DNA from 2 places in the Peribacillus sp. NPDC097197 genome. Region 2 is predicted to be linked to the other one. Evidence: predicted binding sites of a transcription regulator. Region 2 holds the regulator's gene; the other holds the start of a gene.
What was found. Region 2 encodes LexA, which represses DNA repair genes until DNA is damaged. Its sites were predicted from a motif close to CGAACATATGTTCG; they were not measured.
Positions count from the first base shown of each region.

Region 1: the regulator LexA is predicted to act here: its motif matches at 3,189-3,202, upstream of uvrB (excinuclease ABC subunit UvrB).

Region 1 is NZ_JBNNST010000001.1:286,036-291,939, forward strand. Features, by position in the region: gene ACQKL6_RS01325 (SH3 domain-containing protein) at 1-809, opposite strand, end outside; gene ACQKL6_RS01330 (catalase) at 1,157-2,734, shown strand; gene ACQKL6_RS01335 (DUF2198 family protein) at 2,883-3,113, shown strand; gene uvrB (excinuclease ABC subunit UvrB) at 3,333-5,318, shown strand; gene uvrA (excinuclease ABC subunit UvrA) at 5,325-5,904, shown strand, end outside.
Region 2 is NZ_JBNNST010000011.1:65,834-71,737, reverse strand. Features, by position in the region: gene ACQKL6_RS15120 (peptide MFS transporter) at 1-464, opposite strand, end outside; gene ACQKL6_RS15115 (GlsB/YeaQ/YmgE family stress response membrane protein) at 1,218-1,454, shown strand; gene ACQKL6_RS15110 (hypothetical protein) at 1,626-1,913, opposite strand; gene lexA (transcriptional repressor LexA) at 2,106-2,729, opposite strand; gene yneA (cell division suppressor protein YneA) at 2,889-3,200, shown strand; gene ACQKL6_RS15095 (YneB family resolvase-like protein) at 3,213-3,869, shown strand; gene ACQKL6_RS15090 (DUF896 domain-containing protein) at 3,934-4,167, shown strand; gene tkt (transketolase) at 4,399-5,904, shown strand, end outside.

The DNA.
Region 1 (5,904 bases), on a different contig from region 2:
TCCCCTTTTTTTAGAGTGGTGACTTTGTCAGCTTTTGAGTTACCCGATTTCCTTACATATAGCTCGGCAGCTGTTACATAGTAAGTCGTTTGCTTAACGGCTGAAGGAGATGCAGTAGGTTTTTTCTTAGATAGATAGGTTAAGGAAGCCCATCCGGTCACGCCGGATGCCGTCTTCACGTTTGCCCAGTTCCCCGATTTTTTAATATAGGTAACGGCAGCGCCCTTATTGATCGTCGCCAGCTTCTTTGACGTGGTATTGGCAGACTTACGGACATACAATGAACTGGCTGTAACATAGTACTTGGTTGTGCTGACAGCTGCCGGTTTAGCGGTAGCTGTAGGCTTGGAACTAGATATGTATGTTTTAGAAACCCAACCGGTTTTCTTTTTGGAAGATACATAGATTTGTAGCCAATTGCCTTTGGTCGATTTAATTTCTACGGCGGTTCCTTTAGGTAAGGTTGCGAGAGACTTGCTGCTTGTATTATTTGATTTTCTTAATACTAACGAGGAAGCTGTCACATAACCTAACTCGTCCAAATACGTGGTGGAAACCCAGCCCGTTAGTTTTCCATACTTGATTTTCGACCATCCGGATTTTTGTGAAGAGATCGTCACTTCTTTTCCTTTTTTTATTAAGCCCAGAGATTTTGCGGTGGTCTTAGGTTGTTCTCTTATATGGAGGGAACTAGCTGTAACTTTGGCCGTTTTGGAAGCGGCCTGAACTTGATCGGTGGCGTGTGGATACGAGAAAATCGTCAAAAAAACCAAGGTTGCTGCAAATAAGGTGATTATTCTTCTTTTCATTAAAGCTCGCTCCTTTAAATTATGCTGAAATAATCGAATGGTTATGGTTCATCCAGTGGTTGGGTCAGACTTGGTAAGTGAATATAAGTGCACATATACTGCGGAGATGCCTTCATTGGAGTAATCTCCATGATTTTTATCGGTAGCATTGGCGATAGTGTGAAGGAGATTCATTAATAATAGTACAATATACTCACATCAATTAGTAGGTGTTTTTTGGAACTTTTTGTAGGTAATTAGAACGTAATTTACATTAATTGAAGAATTTTGAATTAATGTGAGTGAAGTTTGAGGAATTGGGGATGTTAGTTGGAGTGATGGATGATATTTACAAAGGAGGAAATTTAGTGTCTGATCAACCAAAAGAGACGAATAATGAATCGGAAGAAACCTTGACCAACCGACAAGGGCACCCCATAACGAATAATCAAAGCATCCGGACTGTTGGAAACAGGGGACCAAGTACATTAGAGAACTACGACTTCCTGGAAAAAATGAGTCACTTCGATAGAGAGCGGATTCCGGAGCGGGTGGTACATGCACGAGGTGCAGGTGCACATGGATATTTTGTTCCGACAGGCAAGGCGGGAGACGAGCCGGTTTCTAAATATACGAGAGCAAAGGTCTTTCAAGAAGCGGGTAAAAAAACACCGGTCTTCGTCAGGTTTTCTTCGGTCATTCATGGGGGAACCTCCCCTGAAACATTACGTGACCCTCGTGGATTTGCCGTTAAGTTTTATACGGAAGATGGAAACTGGGATTTAGTAGGGAACAACCTCAAAATATTCTTTATCCGCGACGCCATGAAATTTCCCGATTTGATCCATGCCTTCAAACCCGACCCTGTTACAAACATTCAGGATGGCAGAAGGATTTTCGATTTCTGCTCAAGTTCTCCGGAAACCTTCCATATGATCACCTTCTTATTTTCGCCTTGGGGCATTCCGGCTAGCTACCGCATGATGCAAGGTTCCGGGGTCAATACGTATAAGTGGGTGAATCAAGAGGGGGAAGCAGTCCTGGTCAAGTACCATTGGGAACCAAAGCAAGGGATCAAAAACTTGACGCAGAAAGAAGCGAATGAGATTCAGTCGACGAATTTCAATCATGCTACACAGGATTTATATGAAGCAATCGAAAGTGGGGATTACCCAGAATGGGATCTAAATGTACAAATCATGAGTGATGATGCCCATCCTGAACTGGATTTCGATCCATTGGATGATACGAAGATTTGGCCAAAGGACCAATTCCCATGGCTGCATGTCGGCACGATGGTTTTGAATAAGAACCCGGAAGATTATTTCACTGAAGTCGAGCAGGTTGCTTTTGGAACGGGAGTCCTTGTAGACGGGTTGGATTTCTCGGATGATAAGATGCTCCAAGGCCGCACATTCTCGTATTCGGATACACAACGTCATCGCGTAGGTGCAAATTATCTGCAACTGCCGATCAATGCACCGAAAAAACGGACGGCGACTAATCAAACGGGCGGCCAAATGCAGTATGAAGTGGGTAGAGGAAACCAAAGTCCTCATATCAACTACGAACCATCGACTGTAGGAGGATTGAAAGAGGCTGAGCAGACGGGTAAAGAGTATACCCCTTTTGTAGAGGGCAAACTGGTCCGTGAAACGATAGATCGCCAAAGCAACACGAAACAAGCAGGTGAAACGTATCGTGAATTCGAGGATTGGGAAAGGGACGAATTGATCTCCAATCTAGTGGATGCACTCGCACCTGCCGATCCACGCATTCAAGAGAAGATGATTGCCCTTGCAGAAGAGGCCGATAAAGATTATGGCCGTCGTTTGAAAGAAGGATTAGCGGTAGCTTCCCAACATACCGAGTCTTCCAAACCAATGGGTGGTACGGACAATCCAGAGGAAGCGGTCGAAAAAGGTCATGACGCCGATTCATATTAATAGGATGCAAAAAGTGAACTCCCTTCCTTGAAGGGGGTTTCCCTTTTGTATATCGCTTGTTCGTTTTGCAGGAAATAGATTGGCAAAAAAACAAGGAATCATTTAAACTGTAACTACTCTATTTTTCTCTTACAAAGGAGATGAAAAAATGATTAAATTTCTTTCAGCCCTTCTATTACCCGGTCTTCTAGTCATGCTATTTTCAAGGGTCACCTATAACTATATTGTAGGTCTTATACTAACGGTTGCATTGATCGCCGCTTCCGCATATAAAGGTTATACACATACGAACTTATTAATAATCATTGATGCACTATCACTGACGGTGGGTTTCTGGTTATCAAAAAGAATGATGAAACGAACAGCCAAGAGCGCCTAATTTATAGAGGTGCTTTTTTTGTCTCGATTTCTATGAAAAGGACTCTTTGACCTGCTAGGTTATAAAACGCGAAACAGAATGTTTGTTCGCTTTTCGGTGGTTTGTTTTGAGGATATTGTGGTAGAATGTGTATATATAGTTCTTTAAACGGAATAAATAGAAGGAATAAATCATATCCCTTTTTTCATATAAAACTTATTCAGTAGGAGGCCATGCTTGGTGAAGGAAACGTTTGAGTTAGTCTCAAAATATTCTCCACAGGGAGATCAGCCAGCGGCGATAGAAAAGCTTGTTGCTGGAATAAAAGAAGGAAAGAGTATGCAGACGCTGCTTGGTGCGACAGGGACAGGGAAAACATTCACTGTCTCCAATGTCATCCAACAAATCAATAAGCCTACCCTTGTCATTGCCCATAACAAAACGTTGGCAGGGCAGCTTTACAGTGAGTTCAAAGAGTTTTTCCCCAATAATGCGGTTGAGTACTTTGTCAGTTATTACGATTACTATCAGCCAGAAGCCTATGTGCCTTCCACTGATACTTTCATAGAGAAAGATGCCAGTATCAATGATGAAATCGATAAACTCCGCCACTCGGCGACATCCTCTTTGTTCGAACGGGAAGATGTCATCATCATCGCCAGTGTATCCTGTATTTATGGGTTAGGTTCCCCGGAAGAATACAGGGAGATGGTGGTATCGCTGCGTACTGGTATGGAGATAGACAGAAATGCACTGCTGCATAAACTTGTAGATATTCAATATGAGAGAAATGATATTGCCTTTCAACGTGGAACGTTCAGGGTCCGCGGAGACGTAGTTGAAATCTTCCCGGCCTCAAAAGATGAACACTGCGTTCGGGTCGAGTTTTTCGGGGACGAGATTGACCGGATTCGGGAAGTCGATGCCCTGACTGGCGAGATCACTGGTGAACGGGAACATATCGCCATCTTTCCGGCATCCCATTTCGTCACACGTGAAGAGAAACTGAATGTGGCGATTCAAAATATTGAAACGGAACTTGAAGAACGATTGGCAGAACTTCGTGAAGATGAAAAGCTTCTTGAAGCACAGCGATTGGAGCAACGGACCCGTTACGATTTGGAAATGATGAGGGAGATGGGTTTCTGTTCAGGTATCGAGAACTATTCCCGTCATTTAACCCTACGCCCCGCAGGAGCTACACCTTACACCTTGATTGACTATTTTCCGGAAGACTTCCTATTGATTGTCGACGAGTCACATGTGACCCTTTCACAGATCCGCGGCATGTTCAATGGCGATCAGGCTCGGAAGCAGGTATTGGTGGACCATGGATTCCGCCTACCCTCTGCGAAAGATAACCGGCCACTCAGATTCGAGGAGTTTGAAAAGAAAGTCCATCAATCCATATTCGTTTCGGCAACTCCAGGACCATATGAATTGGAACATACGCCGGAAATGGTCGAGCAAATTATCCGACCTACTGGATTGCTTGATCCTACCATTGAAGTGCGACCGATTGAAGGGCAGATTGATGACCTGATAGGTGAAATCCAGGAACGGGCTAAACGGGATGAACGGGTTTTAATTACGACATTGACGAAAAAGATGTCCGAGGATTTAACGGATTACCTGAAGGATATAGGAATCAAGGTTCAGTACCTTCATTCTGAGATAAAAACGTTGGAAAGAATTGAAATCATCCGGGAATTGAGGATGGGGAAATATGATGTCCTTGTCGGGATCAATCTTTTGCGGGAAGGTCTGGATATCCCCGAAGTGTCCTTGGTGACCATTCTCGATGCTGATAAAGAAGGATTCCTCCGCTCGGAACGTTCACTCATCCAAACGATGGGCCGTGCCGCCAGGAATGCAAACGGGCACGTCATCATGTATGCTGACCGGATAACGAATTCGATGGAACTAGCCATCAGTGAAACGACGCGCCGACGGGAAATCCAGGAAAAATTCAACAAAAAGCATGGAATCACACCACAGACCATCCAAAAGGATATCAGGGATTCCATCCGGGCTACGCAAGTTGCTGAAGATGGGGAAGCGTATCAGGAAGATCCGGCTATCAAACTGTCTAAGCTTCCGAAAAAAGAGCGCGAAAAAATGGTGGCAAGCATGGAAAAAGAAATGAAAGAAGCGGCAAAGGCACTGGATTTCGAACGGGCTGCCGAACTGCGTGATTTAATATTAGAGTTAAAAGCGGAAGGGTGACGAAACATGGCAATGGATAAAATTGTGATTAAGGGTGCAAGGACCAACAACCTCAAGAATATCGACGTCACGATACCGAGGGATAAGCTTGTAGTGCTAACGGGATTATCCGGTTCCGGGAAGTCGTCCTTGGCTTTTGATACGATATATGCGGAAGGACAAAGACGTTATGTCGAATCACTCTCGGCTTATGCCCGCCAATTCTTAGGGCAGGTGGATAAACCAGACGTGGATATGATTGAAGGGTTATCTCCTGCGATATCGATCGATCAGAAAACGACGAGCAAGAACCCTCGTTCCACTGTGGGAACCGTAACGGAAATTTATGATTATTTAAGATTGCTATATGCGAGGGTCGGCCGGCCGACTTGTCCGATCCATCATATCGAAATCAGTTCCCAGACGATTGAACAAATGGTTGACCGTATACTTGACTATCCGGAACGGACAAAGCTTCAAGTATTGGCACCACTCGTTTCAGGAAGAAAAGGAACGCATGTGAAAGTGCTGGAAGAAGTGAAGAAACAAGGGTATGTCCGTGTACGGATTGATGGGGAGATGTATGACCTCAGTGATGATATCACCC
Region 2 (5,904 bases):
TCTCGACGGTTATCGTCTTCTGCATATAGCTCTCCAACAATACTAGATACATTAGGTTTTAAAAGACCTGTACCTATAACGATTAGTATCATGGAAACGAAGAACATGGAAATACTGCCCGGAATCGCAAGGGCAATATGACCAAGCATAATCAATATACCGCCGTAAAAAACGGATTTCGATGTTCCGAAGATCCTATCGGCTAACCATCCACCAATAATTCCGGACATATATACTAACGACCCATAGATGGATACAATGGCTAGAGATGTTTTTTCATCAAGACCTAGTCCGCCTTTAGATACCTCATAATACATATAGTATACAAGAATGGCCTTCATACCATAATAGGAGAAGCGCTCCCAAAACTCCGTGAAGAAAAGGGTGAATAGTCCTTTAGGGTTTCCGAAAAAACCTTTTTGAGGAATGCTATCCAAAATTTTCTGTTTATTTATTGATGACATACATTCTCCTCCTTTTATTATTGTATAATAACTTTTCTTAGAGCTCTTGTAAAGAATATTTAGTGTATTTTAATAATAGTTCTTAATAACCTGTGTTTATTTTCCATTTTAGTAAAATGGAGGACTATCGAAATAGTATAATTAGGTAAGAAGGTATATATTAGAGCCCTTTAATCACTTTGGATTGAAAACGCACCGTTCATTTGATATATAATCCATTAAGTAAATGATTTGGGGTTTCGAATTGCAAGAACCTTCAACAAGTTATGAAAATCCAATTTTAAATGGTTGTGTAGAAAAAATGATGATGAATAAAGGTTGAAATATTAAAAAAGTATGGTAGGAAATAGTGTAAATAATTGAAAATAGGAATATTGTCATATCGACAAAAGAAGCCAAAATACTTATTCTAGTATAGAAAGCAATTTAATTGTTTTCTTTTTTACCATGTGGTGCCGCCAGATAATTGCAGTTATCTGGCGGCATTTATTATTATAACCAAATAATAATTTTCAACCATTCTTACTGGATGGTTTTCTTTGTGGTAGGGAGAACGGAAGATCAAACACTAAAGGCCACCCTTTTTAGGGCGGCCTTTTATAGTACCTATATAGGTAGAAGTATATAAGCAGCCGATAAGTTTATTGCCTGAGGAGCTTAAAGTGATTTTCATTAGTCACAAGTCTGTTCTATTAATAAAAAAATTTCATAAATTTTAGAGAAAGGAGGTGGTTATTTTTGGAGCTAATTTGGATGTTAATTGTTGGTGGAATAATTGGATGGCTGGGAAGTCTGATTTTAGGAAGGGATATGCCGGGTGGAATTATTGGAAATATCATTGCTGGATTTGTTGGAGCATGGCTTGGTACTGCAATATTAGGGCCAATCGGACCTGAGACAGAAGGGTTTTACATTGTGCCTGCGTTACTGGGTGCCATAATTGTTGTGTTTATTGTATCCATTATCATGAGAAATACAAGATGGAGGTAGAAAGCAGAGGGTACAAGATTGAATGAATTTGCCAGAATCACGTGTAGATGGTTTAGAGAAAGCTGATCTATATGTGTCCATTATTGCTTGAAAATGCTGTTCAACAATACTGGACAGTTTTTTTGCGTAAAAAAATAGAGGTTTTCGATCGAAGGATCCATCACTGTTTACTCAATCCGAATGATTATCTGAGTTCCTAAAAGACACTAAAGCTGTTTTAAGTGCGGTGTAATTACCGATACTGGCGTATCCGTAAAACCATCCCATAAAAATCCCTGTAGTCAAGTGATGCCGATGGCTTATGAATATAGAAAGGATTAAACCAAGACATAACGCAATAGTGGGTACGTAACTTCGGGGGATAGGTAAGAGAAACTTTATAATTTGAGTCAAAATCATGATAGTTGGGATAGCAATTACAGCATCCCAAAAATTTGTATGTATTGTCGGAAAATCCATAGTAACACCACTTTCAAAAAGAAATGTCTATTGAACTAATTTCACCGGATATAAAAGAATTATACCTTGTTATTTTGACTCGGTTTGTTATTCAATGCTCTCTAGTAAAATATTATAATATTGCTTCTGTCATATACATAGGATGTAATACATAGACTTAAAACAAATAAAAAAAGCGCAATTTGCGCGCTTTTAGTGAATTTGCCTATATAGCCCGATCACTCTTCCAAGAATGGTTACATCTCTTAGAATGATAGGTTCCATATTGGAGTTTTCTGGCTGAAGCCGTATGTAATCCGGTTCCTTAAAGAATCGTTTAACGGTGGCTTCATCATCTTCCGTCATGGCCACGACGATATCTCCGTTATTGGCATTGCTTTGTTGTTTTACAATGACATAATCTCCATCATGAATTCCTGCTTCAATCATACTTTCACCCATAATTTCAAGCATGAACACATGATCATCATGTGGAACCATACTTTCAGGAAGAGGGAAGTATTCCTCTATGTTCTCGATGGCAGTTATCGGCATACCTGCGGTTACTTTTCCGAGAAGTGGTACGTTAACTACGTTTGTTTTTGGAATGTTATTAGATTCTTCTATATTTAAAATCTCAATGGCCCTTGGTTTAGTCGGGTCGCGTCTGATTAAGCCTTTGCTTTCCAAACGAGATAAATGTCCATGTACAGTCGAACTTGATGCAAGTCCCACAGCTTCGCCAATCTCTCTAACGGAAGGTGGATAACCTTTTTGACGAACTTCATCTTTTATGAAATCAAGAATATCCTGCTGCCGTTTTGATAGTTTAGTCATATACGCACCTCTTCTCTATAATTCTTTGCTATATTATAGCATGGCTCCACATGCTATACAAACATAAGTTCGAATTTGGTTGTTGACTGAAACAAATGTTCGTATTATAATTCAATCATCAACTAAAAACGAACGTACATTCGCTATGGAGGGATATTAATGAAGACATTTTGCAAAAATAATATTTATACGATTCTATTAGCAGGATTTGTATTTATCTTGTCTATTTTATTCTCTTTCACATTAGATAGTAATCAAAATAAGGATTTCCTTTCGATTGAAATTAACGAAGGTGATACTATATGGGAGATTTCAGAAGAATATGGTCAAACCGAATTGACAAAAAAAGAATTCATTGGTTGGATAGAAGAGTATAACGGTGTAAGGGCGGATACTATTAAGGCAGGTCAAATCATTGTCATACCAGTTGAAAGTGAAAAAGTAGTCCAAAGTTTGGCTAGTAAGCAGTAAAGGTAGGTTCATATGAAAGCAGTCATCTATTGTCGGGTAAGTACAGAAAAAGAAACACAGGAAACCTCGCTAGCTAGGCAGGAAGAGGAATTAGTGAAGTTAGCAGAACATAATGACATGGAAGTCGTTTCAATAATAAGAGAGCAGGCAAGTGGTTACGAACTGAACCGTGACGGGATATTTGACATGCTTGATCTTTTTAAGACAAAAGAAGCGGATGTTCTCTTGATTCAAGATGAAACTAGGTTGGGAAGAGGAAATGCTAAAATTGCCTTGTTTCATGTTGTACTTAAAGAAGGAGTGAAGATTTTCACACTTTCTCATGATGGTGAGTTAGAATTATCGGACTCTGATGCCATGGTTATCCAAATTGTTGGTATTGTAGAAGAATATCAACGTAAACTACATAACCTGAAAATTAAACGTGGTATGCTTAGGGCCGTTGAAAATGGCTACCGGCCCCAGAAAAACCTGAAGAACCAAAGAAACTCCACTGGCAGGGATCGTAAAGAAGTACCCATAGAAGAAATTGTGAAACTGCGTTCGAATGGATTAACTTTTGCGGAGATTGCGGCAACACTGAGAGGCTTTGGCTATGAAGTGTCAAAAGCAACGGTACACCGCAGATTCTTGGAATACCAGCAAGGTACACCGAAGAATCAATCATAGAACTTGTAATTTCACTTTTTTTTTAATACCATGTCAATATCCGTATATATAAAGGAGAAAAATTATGCTATCAAAAGAAAAAATGGCCCGTATCAATGAACTTTCTAAAAAAGCTAAGGGAGAAGGCTTAACTGTAGAAGAGGCAAAAGAGCAAACTTCCTTACGAAGTGAGTATTTGGAGACATTTAGACGTTCAATGGCTGATACGCTAGAAAATGTTAAAGTTATCGATCCGGAAGGTAATGATGTCACGCCTCAAAAAATTAAAAATATTAAAGAAAAAAAAGGTTTACATTAACCAATAAGGACTGATGATGGCCCCATCATTAGGATTACTCATGAGGAATGTAAAGTGAAAAAAGAGAATGCATTGATGTATGTATTCTCTTTTTTGGTTTAACCTAACCTTGGTAAATCCTTAATTAGTAGAAAATTGAATTAGCTGTGTAAGAAATGGTTATTTTAGTTGTGATATTAAGTTAGTCAATATAATATAAAGAGGTACACTACAGGAAGGGATGTTTTACACATGTTAGATAAATTAGATGCACTTTCTATTAATACAATTCGTACATTATCGATCGATGCAATTGAAAAGGCTAATTCAGGTCATCCAGGCATGCCTATGGGTGCAGCTCCCATGGCATATAAGCTGTGGACTGATTATATGAATCATAACCCGAAAAATCCTGATTGGTTTAATAGAGACCGTTTTGTTTTATCGGCAGGACATGGTTCCATGCTATTATACAGTCTCCTGCATTTATCAGGTTACGGCTTGACAATGGATGACTTAAAGGGTTTCCGTCAATGGGGAAGTAAAACTCCTGGGCATCCTGAATACGGACATACTGCTGGTGTAGATGCCACTACTGGACCACTTGGCCAAGGGATTGCAATGGCCGTAGGTATGGCAATGGCAGAACGTCACTTGGCTGAAAGCTACAATCGTGATTCTTATAATGTAGTTGATCATTATACATATAGTATTTGTGGGGATGGAGACTTAATGGAAGGCGTTTCAGCTGAAGCTGCTTCTTTAGCAGGCCATCTTCAACTAGGAAGACTTGTCGTTTTATATGATTCAAACGATATTTCTCTTGATGGAGATCTTAGCCAATCATTCAGTGAAAGTGTAGCAGACCGTTTTAAATCATACGGCTGGCAGTATCTGAGAGTGGAGGACGGCAACGATTTACAACAAATCGCAAAAGCCATTGAAGAAGCAAAGACTGATGAAGCTCGTCCAACTTTAATTGAAGTGAAGACAGTGATTGGTTATGGTTCTCCTAACCGCTCTGGTAAGTCTGCTGCTCACGGTGCTCCCCTTGGTGCTGATGAAATGAAGTTGACAAAAGAAGCTTACAAATGGACATTCGAAGAAGACTTTTATGTTCCGGATGAAGTATATGCACACTTTAATGAAGCTTGTGTAGAAGCTGGAAATAAAAAAGAACAAGAATGGAATGAACTATTTAATAAATATAAAGAAGCGTACCCTGAGCTCGCAGAACAGCTGGAGCTTTCTATAAAAGGTGAACTACCTGCAGACTGGGATCAAGAAATTCCAGTTTATGAAGAAGGCAAGACATTGGCTTCGCGTGCTTCCAGTGGAGAAGTATTGAATGCATTAGCGAAAAAACTACCTAGCCTTATTGGAGGTTCAGCCGATTTAGCAGGTTCAAATAATACATCCATCAAAGGTGCTACAGATCTATTGCCTGGAAATTATAGTGGACGTAATATATGGTTTGGTGTACGTGAATTCGCTATGGGAGCAGCATTGAACGGGATGACGCTACATGGTGGCATCAAGGTTTACGGTGGAACATTCTTCGTATTCTCTGATTATCTACGTCCATCCATCCGAATGGCTGCCTTAATGGGACTTCCTGTAACATATGTATTCACTCACGACAGTATCGCTGTTGGTGAAGACGGACCGACACATGAGCCTATCGAACAATTAGCCTCATTACGTGCCATGCCTAATCTTGGTGTGATTCGTCCAGCTGATGGTAATGAAGTTGCAGCA